2 regions of the Dorea formicigenerans genome follow, and region 2 is predicted to be linked to the other one. Evidence: predicted binding sites of a transcription regulator. Region 2 holds the regulator's gene; the other holds the start of a gene.
The links. The regulator HrcA, encoded in region 2, represses chaperone genes, less so after heat shock. The targets are predictions, from matches to a motif close to TGTTAGCACTCNNNNNNNNNGAGTGCTAACA.
Positions count from the first base shown of each region.

Region 1 (12,596 bases), 1.1 Mb from region 2:
TCAGTGAGAGAGGTGTTTGAAAAACAAACTTACAGCCATGCAAGTGTTTTGGAAAATACAGCAAAAGCAGCTTTTGAGGCTGGTTATACAGTTGGTTTTGCAAGAACGCTTCATGATATAGATGAGAAAGAAGATATTAGCAAATTTCGAAACCGGATGCGTAAAACTCTGGAATTGCAGAAAAGTGAGACTGGACGTTATCTTCTGAAAAAACAGAAGATTTCTATTATTGTTCCGATTTATAATGAAGAATCCACGATAAAATCACTGCAAAAACAGTTGAGTCCTCTTCTGGACAAATGTGAAATTCTCTTTGTAGATGGCGGAAGCAAAGACCGGACATTGTCAATGATTGATTCCAGGTTCCGTGTACTTCATTCAGAAAAAGGCCGGGCAAATCAAATGAATCTGGGAGCAAAAGAAAGTTCCGGGGATATTTTGTTTTTCCTGCATAGTGACAGCGAGCTTCCGAAGCATCCGCTGGCGGAGATTCGTTATGTGATGAAAGACCATCTGGCAGGGTGTTTTGGAATTGCATTTCATTCAAAGCATTTCTTTATGTGGACGTGCCGTGTCATTTCCAATCACCGGATCAAAGACCGCAAGGTCATGTTTGGAGATCAGGGAATCTTCATAGACAGGGAGTTGTTCTTTGAGGCGGGAATGTTCCCGAACCTTCCAATCATGGAGGATTATCAGTTTTCACTGACTCTTAAGGAAATGGGCGTAAAACTTGGAATCGCAAAGCACAGGATTTATACATCTGATCGCAGATTTCCCCAAAAGACGATCCCGAAACTTAAGGTTATGTGGAAAATGAATCGGCTTCGCAAGATGTATCGGGACGGGGTACCAATTGACCGAATATCAAAGATGTACCGAGACGTAAGGTAAAATATAGCAGTGGATTTCAAGAAATAAAAATATCAAGGTAGAGGAAAAAATCTATGGAGCGGATCAGAGGTCTGGAAGAATATGTGAAAAATAAAGAGTACAGAGAAGCACTGGGATTGCCAAAAGAGAAGATGGAAAATTACGAATTGCTGGCACAGGGAGAGTATAATGTTAATTATGCATTTACACACCCTGTGACAGGAAAGAAATTACTACTTCGTGTGAATTGTGGAAGCCAGATGCATCTGGAGCATCAGATTGAATATGAAGCACATGCGTTAAGATTAATGGAAGGCTCTGGCAGGACGCCAAAAGTGCTTTATGTAGATGGCAGCAAAAAAATATTGGAGCATGGCGTTCTGGTCATGGAATACCTTCCGGGTCATGCAATGGATTATCATACAGAATTGATGCTGGCAGCCCCATGTCTGGCAGACATTCACAGTGTCCCGATTCCAGAGAGTGAAGAAATCCTTATACACCCACAGAATCCACTGAAAGCGATTCTGGAGGAGTGCGAGGAGATGTTCAAGGTCTATCTGGAATCACCATTAGGAGATGGAGAGAAAAAAACATATATCCGTGAACTTTTGGATCTTGGCTGGAAACGGGAAGCAGAAATCCAGCTTGAAAGTGGTTATCAATGCTGCATTAATACAGAACTAAATTCTACAAATCTCCTGATCAACGGGGAAGGAAAGTCCAATTACCTGATTGACTGGGAGAAGCCGCTATTTGGTAATCCTGCCCAGGATCTGGGACATTTCCTGGCACCTACGACTACATTCTGGAAGACAGATGTCATTCTTACCTCAGAAGAGATGGAGAAGTTTATTGATGCATACATCAAAGCGGTGGGAAATCGGTTTAAGACAGATATGATCCGGGAGCATACTCATGCATTTATTCCAATCACATGTCTGCGCGGGATTACATGGTGTGCTATGGCATGGGTTCAATACCAGCAGCCGGATAAGTTGATTTTCAATGAATCCACATTCAAAAAGTTGAATGCATATCTGGATATGGACTTCTTAAAAAATATACGGGGCTATCTGGAGCCGTAAATATTCTTGAAAATGACACGAAAGGAGAAATATTATGGAGAAAAAAGAAATTGCAGAGTTATTTATGAAAGGAATTGATTGCTCACAAGTTGTAGTTGGAGCATTTGCAGAGGAGCTTGGAATTACAACAGAGGAAGCTTACAAGATGTCTGCAGCATTTGGCGGCGGTATGGGTCTTGGTGAGACTTGTGGTGCTGTTGTCGGAGCAATGATCGTTCTTGGATTAAAATATGGACACTGCGAAGTGGAGCATATGGGGCAGAAGGATATTATGAATGCAAAACGTGCAGAATTTTTACAGAAATTCCAGGAAAAATATGCTGTCTGTAATTGTAAAGGGCTGTTAAAGCATGATATTTCCAAGCCGGAAGAGATGCAGAAGATTCTGGATGAAGGATTGTTATTTGATTTCTGTCCGGAAGTCGTAAAAGATAGTATCACTATACTAAAAGAGATATTCTAGCAGATATATTCTAGCAGATATATGAAGAGGTTTTTATGGATGAGATAATTAATGATTTTCATGATCTGGATCAGATTCCTGTGTTTCAGACAAAGATTGATCCAGAGATGATGAATACAGCAGACAGGTTGGATGTGCTTCAGATGAATATTGGCCGTGTCTGTAATCTGGCGTGCAAGCATTGTCATGTGTGTGCAGGACCGAACCGGACGGAAGTGATGTCCCGGGAAGTGATGGCGGATTGTATTCAATTTGCAAGAGAACAACAAGTGCAGACCATTGATATTACAGGGGGAGCGCCGGAGATGAATCCGGATTTTGAATGGCTTGTTACAGAGGCATGTAAAGTCTGTAGTCATGTGATCGTGCGAACCAATCTGACAGTTCTGTTGAATCCGGAATATGAACATTTGATTGAATTTTATGCCAGACAGAAAGTAGAAATTGTATGTTCCCTGCCTTATTATAGGGCAGATCAGATGGATCGAGTACGGGGAACCGGTACATTTGACGGGGCAATACAGGTATTACAGAAATTAAATACACTTGGTTATGGAAAGAATCCTGAGTTAGTGCTGAACATGGTGTACAATCCGGCGGGAGCCTTTTTCCCACCAGATCAGACCGCCATGGAACTAGAGTATAAAGAGCATTTGGAAGCAGATTTTGGAATTGTGTTCAATGCCCTGTATACACTATACAACAATCCAATGGGACGATTTGGAGCATTTCTCCGAAGATCAGGGAATCTTTCAGGGTATATGAAGAAGTTGTATGATGCTTTCAACCCGGCAACGGTGGAAGCTTTGATGTGTCGTTTTCAGATTTCGGTAGATTATGACGGAAAGCTGTATGACTGTGATTTTAACCTGGCAGCAGGGCTTCCAATCTTTTCGAAGGAAACCATAGCTGATTGGATAGGAAAACCTTACACAGCCCGGAAAATCCGGATGGATAAACACTGTTATGCCTGTACAGCAGGAGCCGGTTCAAGCTGAGGCGGCGCAACAGACTAAGCAGGCTGCTTAAAAAAGAAAAATTATGAATAAAAAGAGGAAAATGCAACAAAATGTTTCTTGCATTTTTCTCTTTTTTCGCGTATGATAATAATCACTCTAATTTATCTGAGAAAACTTCTGCCAGGTCGAAGAGAATCAGAATTTGTCACAATATGAAATCACACCGATAATTCCAAAAAAGTAATACAGATGGGAGGAATGCGGATGGGCGAAAGGGAAGGTTACGAGGTGCTTCGCCTGATCGAACATAATCAAAAATGTTATATCAGCTCTGATTATGTAGAAGGAAAGTCACTTATTCAGTGGTTGAAATATCACCCGAACCTTACAAAAAAACAATTATTTTTATGGATCCGTGATCTTGCAGATCAACTGGAGTGCATACATAAGTGCCGGGGAAACCCTTGTTACCAGTATGTGAATCCGTACAGCGTGATCGTCACGGAGGATATGACACTACATTTTCTTGATATGAGTGTGGAATCCAATGAAAAAATGCTGGTTCAGATGAATCGAAGAAGTGTGAGGGAGAACTTTCTTCCACCTGAAGTCAATTATTATCAGGCTGCCAGCATTGAATTAGATATATACGGACTAGGCAGGACAATTCAGTACCTGTTGTCAGTAACAGACCCGATCCCGGAACTAACCAGACGGGAGACGGTAAAGTTTCAAAAAATAATATCCAGATGCCTGGATGGGCATTCAAAACGGGCATTTAAGCAGATGTCCGAAATTCAAAAAGAAATTCCAAATGTAACAGAGAAGAAAAGTAAAGATAGACGAATATGGACGAAAAAAAGAACAGTTATGGCAATGATAAGTATTTGTGTATTCGTAGCCGCAGTAAGTGTCCGGGTCATTCAGAAAAAAGGAGATGAGAAGAACACAGAACTTAAGATGGAAAGTTCAGACGGTTTAAATATGTCAGAAGTGTCAGAGCGTGAAGCATTCGTAGAAGCGCAGAGATCCATGGGATTGTTGTATTTTCTGGAGCTGGAAGATTACGAAAAAAGTATTCAGGCATTTGAAGATGCCGGGGAAGATCAGATGTCGGAAAATCTGGCTACATTAGTGCGGTATGTGGCTGGGATAGAAGATAAAGAAAGCAGCAATGAGAAAAAGGAATATGCAAATGAAAAGAAAATAGAGAACATATTCAGGAAAATCGAGGAGTGGATGCCGGACGATTCAAGGCTGGATTATGAGCGCTGTCTGATTCGGGGCTATGCAGTGGAGGAATCGGAAGAACATGCAAAAGCAATCTTAAGAATTGGTAAGAAAATTCTGGATGAGAAGCCAGAGGAGAGACTGGTAAAAGAATGTACTTCTTATATGGCTTCTGCGGCTGAAACGGCAAGAGACTGGGATATGGCTTTGGAAATGTATACAGATATGCTTGAGTGGGAAGAGGAGTCGAAGAAAGAAGATATTTATCAGAAGCTTGTGAAAATACAGGGAGAAAAAGGCTTAAAAGATCAGGCACTTGAAATATGCAGGAAAGGAGCGGAAGAATTAAAAGACTCAAAGCAGCTTAGAATTCTTTATATGCGTATGCAGTGTTCAGATTCAGATATTTCCAGAGAAATCTGTGCACAGACAGTAAAAGAGTATTTGAATCAGATTCCGGAAATTAAGGAAGAAACAGAATTTCAAAAATTGGCACAGGAATACGGAATAGTCATGGAAGGAGAAAATGTATGGGTAGGAAGATAAGAACCGGAGCGTTATTGATATTAGTCCTGGCAATGATTTATACACAGCAGGCAGTTATTTATGCGCAGAATGAGGCAGAAAAAAACATGAAAAAGACAACAGAATCGGAAAATTCAGATGGAACTAATGGAGAAGACAAGGAACCAGAGAAGCCAGGAGGGGAAGATGAAGACAAAGACAAGGAACCGGAGAAGCCCGAGATTAAGAGATATGAGCTGGAAATCCCCAAGGCTGATGGAAAGAATGGATATTATCTATCAAAGCCGTCCGTTATGATCACACATAATGGCGACTATGGAACAACTGTGTACGAATTAAAACATGAGGAAGATACTTTGTTACAGGGGAGAATAAAATACATAGTATCACAAGAAGCAGAAGAGCAGAAAACCAAGATTTCTCTTGAGGGTGAAGTATTTGAGGAAGGAAAAAATATTTTACATGTCTTTATGGAAGATGAAGAAGGCAATGTGATTCCGGAATATGATGAGACAATAGAAATACGGATAGATACACAAAGTCCGACAGTGACCTTGGAGGCGCCGGAAGGATTTTCTACCTGGTATCAGAAGGAAGCGTGGATTCGTGTGGTATCAGAAGATGGTGCATGGGGAAGCCAGGTTGATACGGTCACATGCTATGTTGGGAATAAAATTATTGGAAAATCAAAGGAGAATCAGTCAGAGTTTTTGATTACACAGACTTCAAAAAGTGGAGAAGGTGTGCCGGTAACAGTGACTGTCACAGATCAGGCAGGTAATAAAACGGAGAAAACGCAGAAGTTATTCATTGACAGTCTGGCACCGACAGTAAGTTTAACAGGGGCAGCCGATTATCTGATTACCAGTCAGCCCGTGACTTTGGAATACCAGGCAACTGATGAAAATAAATTAGAAAGCTGTCGGGCAGTGATTGATTATGAAAAACCGGAAGGAGAGAAAAAAACGGAGGTCATAGATTCGGAAGAAAAGTGGAGTTTAAAGAACGGATCCGCAAGTCTTGTAAAGACATTTCAGGAAGATGGAATCTATAAAACCAGTGTACAGGCTGTGGATAAGGCAAAACAGAAGTCAGAACATTTCCTGCAATTTATGATTGATACTAAGAATCCAGTGATAAAGATGGTGGACGAACTGCAGGGGAAGTATCTGAAAAAGTTTTCATGGGATTATCCGGTGGATGTATTTATCAAGGACTTTACGACATTTGTCCACCAGATCCAGATGGACGGAAGGTTATATCCGATTGGGACAGAGATTGATACGGAGGGGCGTCATACATTACAGGTAAATGCCATAGATGCCGCAGGAAATGAAGCGGTGGCAAGAGCGGAATTCGTAATAGATCACACACCTCCGAAGATTCAGTTTTTTCAGGTAGAGGAAGGGGCACAGTATGAAGGAATCCTGAACTTTCAAGTAGATTCCAGAAAAAAAGAAGACTGGATAGAAGAAGTGTTGATTAATGGAAAAAGGCAGACATTAAAAAAAGAAGACGGGAAGTATACATTTCAGATTACAAATCCAGGCGAATATGCAGTAAGCGTGACAGCAGCGGATCCGGCAGGGAATGAAGCAGAAGAAAATATATCATTTGAAATCGTTCCAGAGAAGACGATATTGGAAAAGGCGGCAGCGCCAATTCAAAAAATATTATCTGGAAAGACAGAAAAGGAGCAGAAAAATCGGCAAGGAGAAAAAGAAAACCGTCATTTTGCCATGTTGAAATGGATTGTGATTGGAAGTATAATAACAATACTATTAATAATGACCGGTGTGGTATTGTGTAGACGCAAAAAAGACAGTGCGAAAGAGGAACAGGCAGACGAAGAATAATATATAAAGGTTCATAAAAGGGAGGATGCCGGGTAACCGCTAAGCGGCACCCGGCACGTATTATGAAAAAGTTTATTCAAAATGTATTACTGAACTTCTGTTGTTGATGATTTTATTATATGTAAGAGTTGTGGAGAAACAATGTTAAAGAGATGAAAGAATTTTAAAATAAACATGAACAAACTATGAACGTAAGGAAGTTTATTATTTCTTAATAAAATTCACAGAATTGTTAGCACTCGATGAAAAAGAGTGCTAATTTTCTATTGACTTTTAAAAAGCGAGGGATTATCATAGATTTAATCAGGGACATTTCAAGATTTTGTATATGCTTACTTATGAGTAAGTTCATGTAGATTTCGATTTTATCCCTGGCATCAAAACACAAATGATTAAATTTAAAATATCAGAAACAGGAGTGATTAGAATGGAAGCAAAAAAAGGTAGTCTTTCAATCAGCAGCGAAAACATTTTCCCAATTATTAAAAAATGGGTATATTCTGACCATGACATTTTTGTCAGAGAGATGATTTCCAATGGCTGTGATGCCATTACAAAATTGAAAAAACTGGATGTAATGGGTGAATATCAGTTACCGGATGATTATAAGGCATCAATTCATGTAGAAGTGAATCCGGAAGAGAAGACTTTGAAGTTCATTGATAATGGTCTTGGTATGACAGCAGAGGAAGTTGAAGAATATATTACTCAGATTGCATTTTCAGGAGCTACAGAGTTCCTTGAAAAATATAAAGACAAGACAACAGAAGACGATATGATCGGTCATTTCGGACTGGGATTCTATTCTGCATTCATGGTTGCAGATGAAGTTCATATTGACACATTATCTTACAAAGACGGAGCAACACCGGTACGCTGGGTAAGTAATGGTGGAACGGAATACGAGATGACAGAGGGAGACAAGCAGACTGTAGGATCTGAGATTACATTGTATCTGAACGATGATTGTCTGGAGTTTGCGAACGAGTATCGTGTAAGAGAAGTTATCCAGAAGTATTGTTCCTTTATGCCGGTAGAGATTTTCTTATCAAAGGCAAATGCAGAGCCAGAGTATGAGACAATTGACGAGGCAGACCTGAAAGAGGACGATGAGGTTGTTGAGCACATTCATGAAGATGCCAAGACCGAAGAAAAAGAGAATGAAAATGGTGAAAAAGAAGTTGTAGAAGTATCACCTGCAAAAGATAAAGTAAAGATTAAAAAGCGTCCGGAATCCTTAAGTGATATTCATCCGCTCTGGACAAAACATCCGAATGAGTGCAGTGATGAGGACTACAAAGAGTTTTATCGCAAAGTATTTCTGGATTATAAAGAGCCGTTGTTCTGGATCCATCTGAACATGGATTATCCGTTCAACTTAAAAGGTATCCTGTACTTCCCGAGAATTAATACAGAATATGATTCTATTGAAGGAACGATCAAGCTGTATAATAACCAGGTATTTATTGCAGATAATATTAAGGAAGTCATTCCAGAATTCCTGATGGTATTAAAGGGAGTTATTGATTGTCCGGATCTTCCACTGAATGTATCACGTAGCGCTCTTCAGAATGATGGATTTGTAGGCAAGATTGCTGAGTACATTTCCAAGAAAGTTGCAGACAAGCTTGCAGGTATGTGCAAGACAAAACGTGAAGATTATGAGAAATACTGGGACAGCATCAGTCCATTTATAAAATTTGGTTGTCTGAAAGATGAGAAGTTCTGTGACAAGATGAAAGATGCAGTTCTCTTTAAGGATATCGATGGAAAATATCTGACACTGAAAGACTGCGTAGAAGCAAATGGTGGAGAGCTGAAAGAACTCGATAAAAATGCAGCACCAGACAATGCCGAGGAAAATGCAGAAGAGAAGAAGACAACTATCTATTATGTAACAGATGAGATTCAGCAGAGTCAGTATATCAATATGTTCCGTGCACAGGGACAGGATGCAGTTGTGCTGAAACACAACATTGATTCTCCATTCATTACACAGCTTGAGCAGCGCTATCAGAATGTTCAGTTCCAGAGAATTGATGCAGATGTTACAGATAATGCAAAAGAGGAAGTTGCTGAAGACGAAAAGGAAGCATTCCAGAAGACTGTAGACAGTCTGACTGCAACATTCCGCAAAGAGCTTGGTAATGACAAGCTGGATGTGAAAGTTGAGAAACTGAAAGACAGCAATGTAGCTTCTATTATGACATTATCAGAGCAGAGCCGCCGTATGCAGGAGATGATGAAGATGTATGGAATGGATTCCATGGGAATGGATATGGGTGGAGAGAATACCCTGATCCTGAACGCAAATCATCCACTGGTACAGTATGTACAGAAACATGAAGATGGAGAAAATACATCTTTGATCTGCAAGCAGTTGTATGATCTGGCTATGCTGGCACATAAGCCATTAAATCCAGAAGAGATGACAGCATTTGTTCAGAGAAGCAATGATATTATGATGCTTCTGACAAAATAGATTCAATATTGGATCCATAGTGATATAAGTATAAAAGAACCTGCCTCACAATTTTGGGGCAGGTTCTTTTATACAGTTTTATTCTGAATGCTCTATTCTACTGGAAGTATGGTATCAATTAATGAAGTAATCTCAGAATCTTCGGCACCGGCCGCTGACAGTGTTTTGAAGTTCAGAGAAACGGTAACCGTTGTCTGTGCACCATAAGTTGGTGCAGCAGCGTATTTTTCCATCAATTCTACAAGAGCACGATCTACTTCTTCCTCAGAATAGTAAGTTCCGGTTTCGAGTTCGTTCATAGCACTTTGGAAACTTGTGTTTGGAGTTACAGTTACATCAATAATGTAATTAAATAATCCGTCCTGTTTCTTTGGTGTTCCAACAGAATACTGACAGTTATTACAGATTGCTTTCAGCGCAGCGCTATAACGATCTGTGTATGAGGCACTCAGCTCTTCCGGTGGAGCGTACATAGAACTTTCTAATTGAGACTGGACAGAAGACTCGTCCTCGCCAGTATGTTTTGCATATTCGGCTACATCATTTTTAAACAGTGCATTCAGACAGGATGTGAGATAATCCTGAGCGTCCAGTATCTCGCATACACTGTCATATGGTGCCATAATGTTATCCATAGTAGCAGAGAATAATTTCTGTAACTGCTCGTCATCAAGGCTGTAACCGTCTTTTGACTTCTTAACCTCCAGTGTAAGCTGAGTGGAGGCTTCGTAAGAAGGAGAGCTTTTTACAGCTTCCGTTGCTTTTTCGAGAAGCTTTGTCATCTCAGTATTCAAATCTGTAGAAGAGATGGCCGGACTATATTTTTCGCAAGTGTCTTTTGTAGTTGCTTTAATATCCAGTGGAGTAAAAGTAAGTTGCACAGAATAACGTTCATCGTCAATTTTTTTAGCACCATTTATCTCAAATTCTACGGCATTAAATGATGCCTGAAGGAACTTAAGATAAGAATCTTTTAGCTCGTCCGGAAACTGAAGTACATACGTTTCGTTCTCATCTGAAATTCCCTGTTCCAGAAAAGAAGATAAAGAAGACGGATCCTCTTTTTTTATAGAAGTGATCAGATCTCCTACATACTTGTCTGCGGTCTCACCGCTGGCACATCCGCCAAGTAACAACGCAAAGATAAGCGTTAACACAAGGCATAAATGCTTTTTTTTCATAGTTTCTTCCTCCGTATTCAGATAAATATAAAACCATGTATGAAAATGGTTAAATAGTTATTTATAATATACCACAAATAAGACTGGAAAAACATCATTATTTTTTATATAATAGTTGTAAGAGCGCATAGCGCGTAGTAATTGGTGATCATATGAGGATATAATCTGTTAATTATGTGATTTGATCAGTTACTAGAATACTTGTGGAGGAGAATATTCATGGAAATGTTGAATCTTGAAAAAGAATTACAGAGTAATTCCTACCCGGGACGTGGAATTATTATTGGTAGAAGTGCGGACGGTACGAAGGCTGTGACCGCATATTTTATTATGGGAAGAAGTGAGAACAGCAGAAACCGCGTGTTCGTAGAAGATGGAGAAGGAATCCGTACACAGGCATTTGATCCGTCAAAGCTTACAGATCCAAGTCTGATCATTTATGCACCGGTGCGTGTGCTTGGTAATAAGACCATTGTGACGAATGGCGACCAGACAGACACGGTTTATGAAGGCATGGACAAGCAGCTCACTTTTGAACAGTCACTGAGAAGTCGTACATTTGAGCCGGACGGACCGAATTATACTCCTCGTATTTCCGGAATCATGCATATTGAGAATGGAACATACAACTATGCAATGTCTATTTTAAAGAGCAACAATGGTAATCCGGAGAGTTCACACCGCTATACCTTTGCATATGAGAATCCAGCAGCAGGAGAGGGACATTTTATCCATACATACAAGTGTGATGGTAATCCACTTCCAAGTTTTGAAGGGGAGCCAAAGCTTGTCAGCATTCCGGATGATATGGAAGCATTTACAGATCTTGTATGGAACAGTCTGAATGCAGATAATAAAGTTTCACTTTTTGTGCGTTATATTGATATTGCAACCGGAACTTATGAGACAAAGATCATAAATAAGAATCAGTAGGAGGAATATCATGAAAGAACTGGAATTAAAATATGGATGTAACCCGAATCAGAAACCATCCAAGATTTATATGAAGAATGGAAAGGATCTTCCGATTCAGGTATTGAACGGCAGACCAGGATATATCAATTTCCTGGATGCATTTAACGGATGGCAGTTAGTCAGTGAGCTTAAGAAAGCTACAGGACTTCCGGCTGCAACATCATTTAAGCATGTATCACCTGCAGGAGCTGCAGTGGGACTTCCGCTTGATGAGACATTGGCTAAGATTTACTGGGTAGATGATCTTGGTGAACTGTCACCGCTTGCAAGCGCTTACGCAAGAGCAAGAGGTGCAGACCGTATGTCATCTTTTGGTGATTTTATTTCACTTTCTGATGTCTGTGACGTCGATACAGCAAAACTTATCAAGAGAGAAGTATCTGACGGCGTGATCGCTCCTGGATATGAGCCGGAAGCGCTTGAGATTCTGAAGGAGAAGAAAAAAGGTAATTACAATGTTATTCAGATCGATCCGGATTATGTACCAGATCCGATTGAACATAAAGAAGTATTTGGAATTACATTTGAGCAGGGAAGAAATGAATTAAAGATTGACAATGATTTCTTCTCCAACATTGTTACAGAGAATAAAGAACTGACAGATCAGGCTAAAATTGATCTTGCAATTTCCATGATTACTTTGAAATATACACAGTCCAATTCTGTATGCTTCGTAAAAGATGGACAGGCAATTGGAATTGGTGCCGGACAGCAGTCCAGGATTCATTGTACAAGACTTGCCGGACAGAAAGCAGATAACTGGTGGTTAAGACAATCTCCACAGGTTATGAATCTTCCATTTGTAGATCATATCCGTCGTGCTGACAGAGACAATGCAATTGATCTTTATATCGGTGAGGATTATATGGATGTGCTTTCAGATGACGCATGGCCAAATATTTTCAAAGAAAAGCCGGAAGTATTTACAAGAGAGGCCAAGAGAGAATGGCTGGACAAACTGACA
Region 1 is NZ_CP102279.1:2,405,239-2,417,834, reverse strand. Features, by position in the region: gene NQ560_RS11675 (TIGR04283 family arsenosugar biosynthesis glycosyltransferase) at 1-894, shown strand, start outside; gene NQ560_RS11670 (phosphotransferase family protein) at 948-1,961, shown strand; gene NQ560_RS11665 (C-GCAxxG-C-C family protein) at 1,996-2,424, shown strand; gene arsS (arsenosugar biosynthesis radical SAM (seleno)protein ArsS) at 2,460-3,422, shown strand; gene NQ560_RS11655 (protein kinase domain-containing protein) at 3,648-5,159, shown strand; gene NQ560_RS11650 (hypothetical protein) at 5,144-6,994, shown strand; gene htpG (molecular chaperone HtpG) at 7,422-9,476, shown strand; gene NQ560_RS11640 (hypothetical protein) at 9,569-10,657, opposite strand; gene NQ560_RS11635 (IMP cyclohydrolase) at 10,877-11,590, shown strand; gene NQ560_RS11630 (phosphoribosylaminoimidazolecarboxamide formyltransferase) at 11,601-12,596, shown strand, end outside.
Region 1: the regulator HrcA is predicted to act here: its motif matches at 7,225-7,255, upstream of htpG (molecular chaperone HtpG).

Region 2 (12,596 bases):
AGAAAAACCGATATGGACTGCTCGAATTAGCAAGAAGATAATAAGGTGATATATATGGGAAAGAGAAAAGAAAAAGTTTATGTGATCGGACATAAGAATCCGGATACAGATTCTATCTGTTCCGCGATTGCCTATGCAGATCTGAGGCAGAAAGTGACCGGACAGGTTCATGAGGCAAAGCGGGCAGGACATGTGAATGATGAGACTGCTTATGTACTGGATCGTTTTGGGGTAGAGGCTCCCAAGCTTCTTACAGATGTCAGACTTCAAGTGAGAGATCTGGATATTCACGAGATGCCGGGGCTTAAGCCCAATGCGTCCATTCGTGATACATGGGAGCGTATGCGGCAGGAGCAGGCAAAGACACTGCCAATCGTGAAGGATGATGAGCTGGTAGGAGTTGTATCTACCGGAGATATTGCAAAATCTTATATGGATGTGTATGATAGTGAGATATTATCAAAAGCGAGAACCCAATATCGGAATATTATCAAGACACTGGACGGTACAATGATAACAGGTAATGAGCATGGGTATTTTATGAGAGGAAAAGTAGCAATCGGAGCCTCAAGTCCGAATCTTATGGAAGAGTTTATTGAAAAGGACGATCTGGTGATATTAGGAGATCGTGAGGAAGCTCAGGCATGTGCCGTGAATATTGATGCCAGCTGTATGGTTATCTGCAAAGATGCAGAAGTTTCTCCGAAATTGATTCAGAAGGCAAAAGAACAGAGTATAGTGATCATTCAGACTCCGTATGATACATTTACGACAGCAAGACTGATTAATCAGAGCATTCCGGTGAAGTTTTATATGACCTCTGGACCACTGACTATGTTCCGGATGAATGATTATGTTGATGATATTAAAGATATTATGGCGAAAAAGCGTTTCCGCGATTTCCCGATTCTGGATCGTCATGGCAGATTTAAAGGATTCATTTCCAGACGTCGTTTCCTCGGTGCCAGCAAGAAAAAAGTAATCCTGGTGGATCATAACGAACGGTCACAGGCAGTTGATGGAATTGAGGAAGCAGAAATCATTGAGATTATTGATCATCACAGACTTGGAGATATCGAGACAGTCAGCCCGATTACGTTCCGTAATCAGCCAGTGGGATGCACGGCGACGATTATTAACCAGATGTATGAGGAGAATGAAATCGAAGTTCCAAGAGAGATTGCCGGGCTTTTATGTGGCGCAATTATTTCGGATACATTATTGTTCCGTTCACCGACCTGTACGCCGTTAGATGAAAGGACTGCGAAAAAACTGGCAAAAATTTCAGATATTGACCTGGAACAGATGGCGCAGGAAATGTTCAATGCAGGAAGCAACTTGAAAGGCAAGAGTGCAGAGGATATCTGTTTCCAGGATTTCAAGCAGTTTACAGTCAACGACACGATATTTGGTGTAGGACAGATCACGTCCATGAGCAAAGAAGAACTGGCAGCTATTCGTGATATGATGACGGAGCATTTGCCAAAGGTACTGGAAGCACATAACCTGAATATGATTTATTTTATGCTGACAGATATTCTGGCAGAATCCACGGAGCTTTTGTGTGTGGGAACCGGTGCGAGAGGAATTGCCCTCAGCGCATTTGATCTTCCGGATAATGCAAAGAGTCTGATATTAAAAGGAGTTGTGTCCAGAAAGAAACAGCTGATACCAGTGCTGGTCGAGACCATGCAGCAGATGTAGAAAGGATAGCGTACTATGGGAAAAGAATTATGGAAACCGGGGAATATGGTGTATCCGCTCCCGGCGGTTATGGTAAGTTGTGCGGACAAAGAAGGGCATGACAATATCATTACAATTGCATGGACAGGGACAATCTGTACAAATCCGGCAATGTTATATATATCCGTGCGTCCGACGAGATATTCTTATCATTTGATTAGGGAAAGCGGAGAATTTGTAGTGAACCTGACGACAAAAGATCTGGTAAAAGCGACGGATTGGTGCGGGGTGCGTTCAGGAAGAGATGTGGACAAATGGAGTGAAATGCATCTGACTCGCGGAAATGCTCAGACACTTATCTATGCTCCGATAATTGAGGAAAGTCCAGTCAATATTGAGTGTCAGGTCGTGAAAGTCGAAGAGTTGGGTTCACACCACATGTTTCTTGCAAAAGTGACCGGCGTGCAGGTGGATGACCGGTTCATGCAGGATAATGGAAAATTTGCACTGAACAAAACAGGACTTCTGGCATATTCCCACGGGGAATATTTTGATCTTGGAAAATCACTTGGAACATTTGGCTACAGTGTGAAAAAGAAGAAAAAGGTGAAAAAGAAAAAATAATAAAGCGCAGGATTTCATATATATAAAGAGACTGGTAGTGCAAAGGTAACAGGTCTCTTTATTATGAAAGAATGGAAATTAAAAAAAGTGATACAGATTCTTACAGCGTGTCTGGCAATGATAGTTGTTTTAAATGTTTCAGGAATTTCTATGAAAACAATGCAAACAATTGATATTAATAAGAAAGAATCAAAAACGAACCGACGAGATTCAAATCTGCAAATGGAGTCAGAAACACGGGAAACAATATCCCGGATTTTGAATGAGCAGATACAGACAGAGCTGCCTCAGATTGCCATTACATTTGATGACGGACCCAGTGTGTGCACACCGGCACTTCTTGACGGATTAAAAGAGAGAGGTGTGAAGGCAACATTTTTTCTGGTAGGAGAAAATGTTGAGACCTATCCGGATATTGTGAAACGAATTTATGAAGAAGGACATTTAATTGGAAATCACACGTATCATCATGTTGAGATTACGAAACTTTCTGATGAAGAAGCAATGTATGAAATTAACAAGACTGATGAGCTGATTGCGGCAATTACCGGACAGCGCGTGCAGTATATCCGTCCGCCCTTTGGAGTCTGGCAGAGAGAACTGGAGAATTATCTGGACGTATTACCTGTCATGTGGACGGTAGACCCTTTGGACTGGACTACGGAAAATATAGATGAAGTTGTGAATAAAGTAGTGTCGCAGGCGAAGGAGAATGATATTATTTTATTACATGATTGTTATAAATCCTCGGTAGAGGCGGCGCTTCGGATCGTAGATCTTTTAAAGGCAGAAGGCTTTGAATTTGTGACAGTAGATAAACTGATTCTTGAGTAAGGAAAACCAGAAGAAATCAGGAAGAATGGAGATAGAAAAAGCATGGATTTGTTTGAATATGCAAGACAGAAAAATATGGATCAGGAGGCACCGCTGGCGTCCAGGCTTCGGCCGACAACGCTGGAGGAAGTGGTAGGACAGCAGCATATTATTGGAAAAGACAAGTTGTTGTACCGTGCAATCAAAGCGGATAAGTTAAGTTCTATTATCTTTTATGGGCCGCCGGGAACCGGTAAGACGACACTGGCGAAAGTGATTGCCCATACGACAAGTGCAGAATTCACCCAGATCAATGCAACGGTGGCGGGCAAGAAAGATATGGAAGAAGTGGTACAGAAAGCGAAAGAGACGCTGGGCATGTATCAGAAGAAGACCATTCTTTTTGTAGATGAGATTCATCGTTTTAACAAAGGACAGCAGGATTATCTGCTTCCATTTGTGGAGGACGGAACAATTATTCTGATTGGAGCTACCACGGAGAATCCTTATTTTGAGGTCAATGGAGCATTAATTTCCCGTTCCAGTATCTTTGAACTTCATCCGCTTGAAAAAGAAGATATCAAAACACTTTTGAAGCGGGCAGTCTATGATCAGGAAAAAGGTATGGGAAGCTATCATGCGGAAATTGACGAGGAAGCACTGGAGTTCCTTGCAGACATTGCAGGAGGAGATGCGAGAAATGCATTGAATGCTATTGAACTCGGGATTCTCACGACAGAACGAAGTGCGGACGGAAAGATCCATATTACACTTGACGTGGCGTCCGAGTGTATTCAAAAACGTGTAGTGCGCTATGACAAGACAGGAGACAATCATTACGATACGATCTCTGCATTTATCAAAAGTATGAGGGGGTCAGACCCTGATGCGGCAGTATATTATCTTGCAAAAATGCTATATGCAGGGGAAGACGTGAAATTTATTGCCAGAAGGATCATGATCTGTGCATCGGAAGATGTTGGAAATGCAGATCCGATGGCGCTACAAGTGGCTGTGGCAGCAGCCCAGGCAGTAGAGCGGATCGGAATGCCGGAATCCCAGATCATTTTATCTCAGGCAGTGACATATGTGGCAACAGCACCAAAGAGTAATGCGGCAGTCAAAGCAATCAGTGCCGCCATGGAAAATGTAAGAAATTATAAAACTACGGTGCCGGCGCATTTGCAGGATGCTCATTATAAAGGTTCACAAAAACTTGGACATGGTGTGGGTTACAAGTATGCACATGATTATCCGAACCACTATGTGGAACAGCAATACATGCCTTCCGAAATCCAAAAAGCAAAGTTTTATGAGCCGAGTGACAACGGACATGAAAAAGAAATAAAAGAATGGATGGAGTTTTTAAAGAAGAATTCATAGAAAAGCTTGAATTTTTTATAGAGAAAACGTATAATCGAAGCAGAATCTGTACTGTCGTCAGAAATGTGGCGCCAGAGTGTATGTTATTATCAGGAGGGAAAATAAAATGAAGGTATACGATTCAGTAAACAAAACAGAAGTAGAAGTAGACGGAACACAGGGACTTATCGACATTATGGTATCCGGACGTCAGGTAGACATTTATCTTAAAGGAGAGAAATCTGATGCAGATGGATATCTGACATGGGATGTTGAGCACTGGTCAAGCATTGACAAGCAGAGATTTATCCGCTGCTATTCTTACAAAGGAAAGGTTCTGACCGAGTCTACAGGACACAACATCTACGATTTACAGAACGACTTCAAGCCAGAAGAGGCAGAGAAGATCGAGTTAAGCTAATATAAAAAATCAAAGTAGCTGAAAACAAAAGAATTTAAATCTGTAATAAAAAAAGAAACTGACAGATGCAATTTTTCCCAATTGCATCTGTCAGTTTCTTTCGTATAATGGAAAGATTATTTTTCTTCATATTTATTTCACAAAAAAAGTAAGAAATGTTGTTGACAAAAGTCAAATCGAGTGATACATTAATAGTCGAAAGGTGTTAGCACTCCAATATAATGAGTGCTAACAAATCCGAAAGAAGGAGGCATATGATGATTCAGGAACAGGAACTGAGCGAACGAAAATTAAAGATCCTTCAGGCAATCATTAAGAATTATCTGGAGACAGGCGAGCCGGTGGGTTCCAGAACAATTTCCAAGTACACGGATCTGAACTTAAGTTCAGCAACTATTCGTAATGAGATGGCGGATCTGGAAGAACTTGGATATATTTTACAGCCTCATACGTCTGCTGGACGTATTCCTTCGGACAAAGGCTACAGACTCTATGTAGATATGCTGATGGAGCAGAAAGAACAGGAACTAAGTGAGATGCAGGATCAGATGCTTGAGAAAGCAGATAAGATGGATCAGCTTCTGAAACAGGCAGCAAAAGTTCTGGCGAACAGTACGAACTATGCGACATTGGTTTCTTCACCGATGAACAATCGTAACCGGATCAAGTTCATACAGCTTACGATGGTTGATGAGGAACAGATGATTGCAGTAATCGTACTTGAGGGAAATGTGATCAAGAATAAGATTATACATGTAGATGAGCCAATCAACAATGAAAACTTGTTAAAGCTCAACATGCTTCTGAACACAACACTTAATGGTATGTCTATAGAAGAGATTAATCTTGGACTGATTGCGAGACTGAAAGAAGGAGCCGGAATCCACAGCGAGGTTGTGGGGAATGTACTGGACGCAGTTGCAGATGTTATTCAGGTCGATGAAGACATGCAGATCTACACAAGCGGTGCAACAAACATTTTCAAGTATCCGGAACTTAGTGACAAGCAGAGTGCACAGGAAATTATCAGTGCATTTGAAGAAAAGCAGCAGCTTACAGATCTCGTTACACAGACATTATCCAATGAAGAGAACACAGGCATTCAGGTATATATCGGAGATGAAGCTCCGGTGAAGACTATGAAAGATTGCAGTGTTGTCACCGCCACTTATGAATTAGGAGACGGTGTGAAGGGAACGATAGGTATTATCGGACCGAAGCGAATGGATTATGAGAATGTGTTAAAGTCAATGAAGCGTCTCCAGAGTGAACTGGATCAGATGTTTCATAAAGAGGAATAGAAAGGTGGAATTGATCCTTGGAAGATAAAGAAAAGAAAAGCCAGGAAGATATGGTAAAAGAAGCCGTAGAAGAGGCAAAGAAAGAAGCAGAAGCTTCAAAAGATGAAGCAGAAGAAGCCAAGACAGAAGAAGCTTCAGAAGAACAGGAAGCAGAGACAGAGAATCAGACAGAAGAAAAAGCTTCCAAAAAATTCTTCGGCAAGAAGGATAAGAAAGACAAAAAGGACGAGAAGATCGAAGAACTGACAGACAGACTTACTCGTCAGATGGCAGAGTTTGATAACTTCCGCAAACGTACAGAAAAGGAAAAATCCCAAATGTACGAAGTAGGAGCGAAAGATATCATAGAGAAGATTCTCCCGGTGGTAGATAACTTCGAAAGAGGATTAGATGCAGTTCCGGAAGAGAAAAAAGAAGACCCGTTCATTCAGGGAATGGAAAAGGTCTACAAACAATTTATGACGGTTCTGGAGAGCGTTGAGGTTAAGCCGATAGAGGCGCTTGGCAATCAGTTCGATCCGAATTTCCATAATGCAGTGATGCATGTGGAAGATGAAAACTTCGGAGAGAATGAAGTCGCAGAAGAGTTCCAGAAAGGTTATATGTATCGTGACTCAGTAGTGAGACACAGTATGGTAAAGGTAGCAAATTAAGGAGGAATAGATCATGGGCAAAATTATTGGTATTGACTTAGGAACAACAAACAGCTGTGTAGCCGTTATGGAAGGTGGACAGCCAACAGTTATTGCAAATACAGAAGGAGCAAGAACAACACCATCAGTTGTAGCATTTACAAAGACAGGTGAGCGTCTTGTTGGTGAGCCTGCAAAACGTCAGGCAGTTACGAATGCAGAGAGAACAATCTCTTCTATTAAGAGAGAGATGGGATCTGATTACAGAGTAACAATCGATGATAAGAAATATTCTCCACAGGAGATTTCAGCTATGATCCTTCAGAAACTGAAAGCAGATGCAGAAGGATACTTAGGAGAGAAAGTAACAGAGGCTGTTATCACAGTACCTGCTTACTTCAACGATGCTCAGCGTCAGGCAACAAAAGATGCTGGTAAGATTGCAGGACTTGATGTAAAACGTATCATCAATGAGCCTACAGCAGCAGCACTTGCTTATGGACTTGACAATGAGAATGAGCAGAAGATCATGGTATATGACCTTGGTGGTGGTACATTTGATGTATCTGTTATCGAGATTGGTGATGGAGTTATCGAAGTATTATCAACAGCAGGTAACAACAGACTTGGTGGAGATGATTTCGATCAGAAGATTACAGACTACATGATTGCTGAGTTCAAGAAACAGGAAGGCGTTGACTTATCTACAGATAAGATGGCACTTCAGAGATTAAAAGAAGCTGCAGAGAAAGCGAAAAAAGAGCTGTCTTCCGCAACAACAACAAACATCAACCTTCCGTTCATCACAGCAACTGCTGAAGGACCGAAGCATTTTGATATGAATCTTACAAGAGCTAAATTCGATGAGTTGACACATGATCTTGTTATGAAGACATCTGAGCCGGTACAGAGAGCTCTGTCTGATGCAGGAATCACAGCATCTGAACTTGGTCAGGTACTTCTTGTAGGTGGATCAACACGTATCCCTGCTGTACAGGAAGAAGTAAAACGTCTGACAGGTAAAGAGCCAAGCAAATCTCTGAACCCAGATGAGTGTGTAGCACTTGGAGCATCTGTTCAGGGCGGTAAACTTGCCGGAGATACAGGCGCTGGAGATATCCTTCTTCTTGATGTAACACCACTGTCACTGTCTATTGAGACTATGGGTGGAGTTGCTACAAGACTGATTGAGAGAAATACAACAATTCCTACAAAGAAGAGCCAGATCTTCTCAACAGCAGCAGATAACCAGACAGCCGTTGATATCAACGTTGTACAGGGTGAGAGACAGTTCGCAAAAGACAACAAGTCTCTCGGAAGATTCCAGCTTGACGGAATCGCACCAGCTCCAAGAGGAGTACCGCAGATTGAGGTTACATTCGATATCGATGCAAATGGTATTGTAAATGTATCTGCAAAAGACCTTGGAACAGGTAAAGAGCAACATATCACAATCACAGCAGGATCCAACATGTCTGATGATGAGATTGATAAGGCTGTAAAAGAAGCAGCAGCATTCGAAGCTCAGGATAAGAAACGTAAAGAGGGCATCGATACAAAGAATGAGGCAGACGCTTTAGTATTCCAGACAGAGAAAGCAATCCAGGAGGTTGGAGATAAACTGGATGCTAATGATAAAGCAGGTGTAGAGGCTGACTGCAAGGCACTGAAAGAAATTCTTGAGAAAGTAAACATGGACGATATTACAGACGCTCAGATCGCTGAGATCAAAGCTGGTAAAGAGAAACTTTCTGAAAGTGCTCAGAAACTGTTCACAAAGATGTATGAGCAGGCAGGAGCAGCTGCACAGGGAGCACAGGGAGCAGGTGCTCAGGCAGGACCAGAGGCAGGACCGGCACCGGATGGATTCCAGGGAGACGATGTAGTAGACGGAGATTATAAAGAAGTCTAAAGCATAAAATGGCGGAATAATACCGCATCGAATGCGAAGGCTGTTCCGCGGAATGTGACTGAATTTTAAGGAGGTCAGGTTTCGCGGAACTTCCTTTTATTAAGGAGAGAAAGTAATGGCAGAAGCAAAGAGAGATTACTATGAGGTTCTCGGCGTCAGCAAAGATGTCGATGAAGCGACTTTGAAAAAGGCATATCGTAAAGTTGCCAAAAAGTATCATCCGGATATGAACCCGGGAGATGCAGAGGCGGAGAAGAAGTTTAAAGAAGCTTCGGAGGCATATGCGATACTTAGTGACCCGGAAAAGAGACGTCAGTATGATCAGTTTGGTCATGCAGCATTTGAAGGTGGAGCAGGAGGAGCCGGCGGATATGGCGGCTTTGATTTTAATGGAGCTGATTTCAGTGACATCTTTGGCGATATCTTTGGTGACATATTTGGTGGTGGAAGAAGCAGAGGCCGCAGCCAGGGACCGATGAAGGGTGCAAGCATTCGAAAGACTGTAAGAATTTCTTTTGAAGAAGCAGTATTTGGATGTGAGAAGGAGCTTGACGTAATTTTAAAGGATCCATGCCCGAAATGTAATGGAACAGGTGCAAAACCAGGAACAACCCCAGAAACATGTTCAAAGTGTGGTGGAAAAGGTCAGGTTGTATACAGCCAGCAGTCACTGTTCGGTATGGTACAGAATGTCCAGACTTGTCCGGATTGTCATGGAACAGGTAAGATTATTCGTGAAAAATGTCCGGATTGTGCCGGTACAGGATATATTTCCAGTAAGAAGAAGATTTCTGTCAAGATTCCGGCAGGAATTGATGACGGACAGAGTGTAAGAATTCGTGATAAAGGTGAACCGGGAGTGAATGGCGGACCAAGAGGAGATCTTCTTGTGCAGGTCACAGTATCCAGACACCCAATTTTTCAGCGTCAGGATGTACACATTTTCTCAACGGTTCCGATTTCCTTTGCACAGGCAGCACTTGGTGCAGATATCCGCATCAAGACAGTAGATGGGGAAGTTATCTACAATGTGAAACCAGGTACTAAGACAGATACGAAAGTGCGCTTGAAAGGAAAGGGTGTTCCATCACTTCGTAATCCGCAGGTTCGCGGTGATCACTATGTAACACTGGTGATCCAGACACCGGAGAAGTTGAGCCATGAGGCAAAAGAAGCACTTCGTAAGTTCGATGAACTGGCGGGAAATACACTAAATCAGGCAGGAAAAAATGACGGTGAGAAAGAAAAGCCGGAAAAGAAGAAAAAAGGATTTATGGATAAAGTAAAAGAAGCCTTTGATGATTAAGTTCATCAGGGGCTTCTTCCCGTTTATATAAATGTAAATTATGCGGTCTGACGTCTCATACGGCCTGCAATGAGGGCGAGACTTAAGAATGCGAGGGCGAAGAGAAGCTGTATGCCGTAGCAGGTGTACAGGGTGTGAATCTGTGTTCCACTGAATGTGTTGTGGCTTTTCAGCAGGTTATTTGCAACTTCGTACCAGTAGACCGGAAGAAACTGGGCAATTTTCTGTACACTTTTTCCGAGGATATCCATACTGACGAAGACTCCGCACAGGAAGGACATTCCAAGGCTGACCACATTGACGACTGCACTGATCAGTTGTTCTTTGTCTGTAAATGTGGAGACAAAGAATGCCAGGCTTAGTGCAGACAGAGACATCATAAAACTGTTGGTCAGATAGTATGTAAGGTTTGTGTCTGCCAGAAATGTTTTTCCATACAATATGATTGGAAGCAGTGTGCATAAAAACCAGACGGCAAGTCCGATGACTGTGCAGCCGAGCGCAAGCTGCAGGTTGTACTTCCGGCTGGAAATGGAAGTACACAGTATTCGTGAGCGGACTTCTGGATTGTTGAATGACATCATGATCGTTATAATGACATAGCATAGAATGGACAGGATAATGTAAGGCATATACTGATACATGTATGCGTGCATCGGAATATTTCCACCATATCCGTTCTGATCCAGCATCGTTACATGAGATTCTTCTGTCATAGCCTCCTTAAGCATTACAGTGGCATCTTCGGCTGAATAACCGGAGGCAAGAAGCATATGCATTTCCTGAACCCATGCATTGACCTGACTGTCTACATAGTAACCACTTGTACTGCCCGGAACTTTTGTGACGGTAAGACTTGCAGTTTTGCTTTTACAGCTTTGAGTGAAATCTTTTGGAATCGTCAATACATAATAAACGTGCCGGTAGAACAGGTTATCCTGAATGGCAGTTTTGGTATCCGGAATATCAATCAGATTGTGCCGGGAAGCCAGATAATCGGTCAGGGCTTCGGACACCGGACTTTTGTCATGGTCAATGACTGCAATGTCGAGTTTTGTCTGTTCAAACATTTTATCGGTATCTGTAAGTTCACTTTTTTGTACAGCAATTGTAATTGTGAGAAAAATGATAATATACATGAAAACATATCCGAGATTTCTTTTTGTAATTGTCAAAAATCCTTTAAATACTGTCATAACGTTCCCTCCTTACTCCTAAGAATGCAATACCAAGGAAAAGAACACTCATGATGAGCAGAGTGATCATACATCTCTGGTATCGTAACGTGTCATTGTAGACACTGATGCAATAGTAAGCATCACTTAAAACAGCCGCCGGATTGATACGGTTCAGAATAGGGGCATTCTGTTCTATTATATCTTTCATATTGCCAAACATCAGACCAGACAAAAAACCGGTCAGTAAAGTTGTGGAGGTACAGATGCCGATTTTTGCTGAAAATGTAAGTTTCCCGATGCAGCCGATCATGAGTCCCAGGCAGATTCCGATGAGGCTTCCCATAAAATTCGTGGCAAGGATAGCCAGATAATTATTCCCCAGGTCAATGTCAAGAATATAGTTCACATAAAAAGTCAGAATCATTACATTTATGAAATGTATAAAAATCAGCACCAACATATCAATAAAAATAAGAAATTGTTTTCGGTAAGGGGTGATACTTCGTCTGGCTCCTAAGGGACTTAAGTTCGCCTGGGTATCACGTACTGCTTCGATACTTAGATATGCACCGGACATACAAGCATAGGCAATCAGGGCGAAGAAATACAATACAGTCGGATTTAATGTTTTTCCACCGACACTTTTTTCCGTGATGAAACTGCCATTCGTCTGCAAGGAAGCAACAGCATCAGTCAGACGCTCCGGATGAGTTCTGGCAATCTCTTTGAACAGATGTGCATTCTGGTTATAAGTATTTAAAAGAGAAGTCAGAATACTTTGGCTGACTCCATTTTTTGTGATTGTAAGAGACGGGATCTCTTTTACATAGTAGATTCCAAGAATCTCATCATTTTCCAGTTTCTTTTTCGCGTCTTTTTCATTCTTTACGTCTTGAATATCTAGAACGCTACCGTTCATGGCGTCAAGGAAATCTGCAAAAAATGTACCGGATGACTTCGTTTCAAGCTTATTGATAACAGCAACGGGTACCGGATCCCAGTCGGAGTCTCCGGTGGCAGATATGCCGATATTTCCAAAGGAAATGTAGAACAGTGTGCCGAGAATCATTGGGAATGCAAGTGCCCAGAACATCATAGGCCGATTCCTTGTAATCTGTAGAAAACGATATTTTATTAAATGACACATAAAAATTCCTCCTTAGTCCCGAAGTTCTTTTCCCGTGATTTCCAAGAAGACATCGTTGAGTGTTGGAAGTTCTGAAAATACGCGCCCGAAAGAAATGTTGTGATCACCCAGGTATTTTAAGAGGCTGATCAGATTGTGTTTTCCTCCACTTAGGCGGATTTTTAATACCTGTTCTTCATAGGTCAGTTCAAATACATTTGGCATCGTACGGATTTCA
Region 2 is NZ_CP102279.1:1,309,869-1,322,464, forward strand. Features, by position in the region: gene NQ560_RS06455 (putative manganese-dependent inorganic diphosphatase) at 55-1,704, shown strand; gene NQ560_RS06460 (flavin reductase family protein) at 1,720-2,307, shown strand; gene NQ560_RS06465 (polysaccharide deacetylase family protein) at 2,371-3,141, shown strand; gene NQ560_RS06470 (replication-associated recombination protein A) at 3,184-4,503, shown strand; gene NQ560_RS06475 (hypothetical protein) at 4,610-4,903, shown strand; gene hrcA (heat-inducible transcriptional repressor HrcA) at 5,161-6,204, shown strand; gene grpE (nucleotide exchange factor GrpE) at 6,255-6,857, shown strand; gene dnaK (molecular chaperone DnaK) at 6,871-8,748, shown strand; gene dnaJ (molecular chaperone DnaJ) at 8,864-10,054, shown strand; gene NQ560_RS06500 (ABC transporter permease) at 10,093-11,250, opposite strand; gene NQ560_RS06505 (ABC transporter permease) at 11,237-12,379, opposite strand; gene NQ560_RS06510 (ABC transporter ATP-binding protein) at 12,392-12,596, opposite strand, start outside.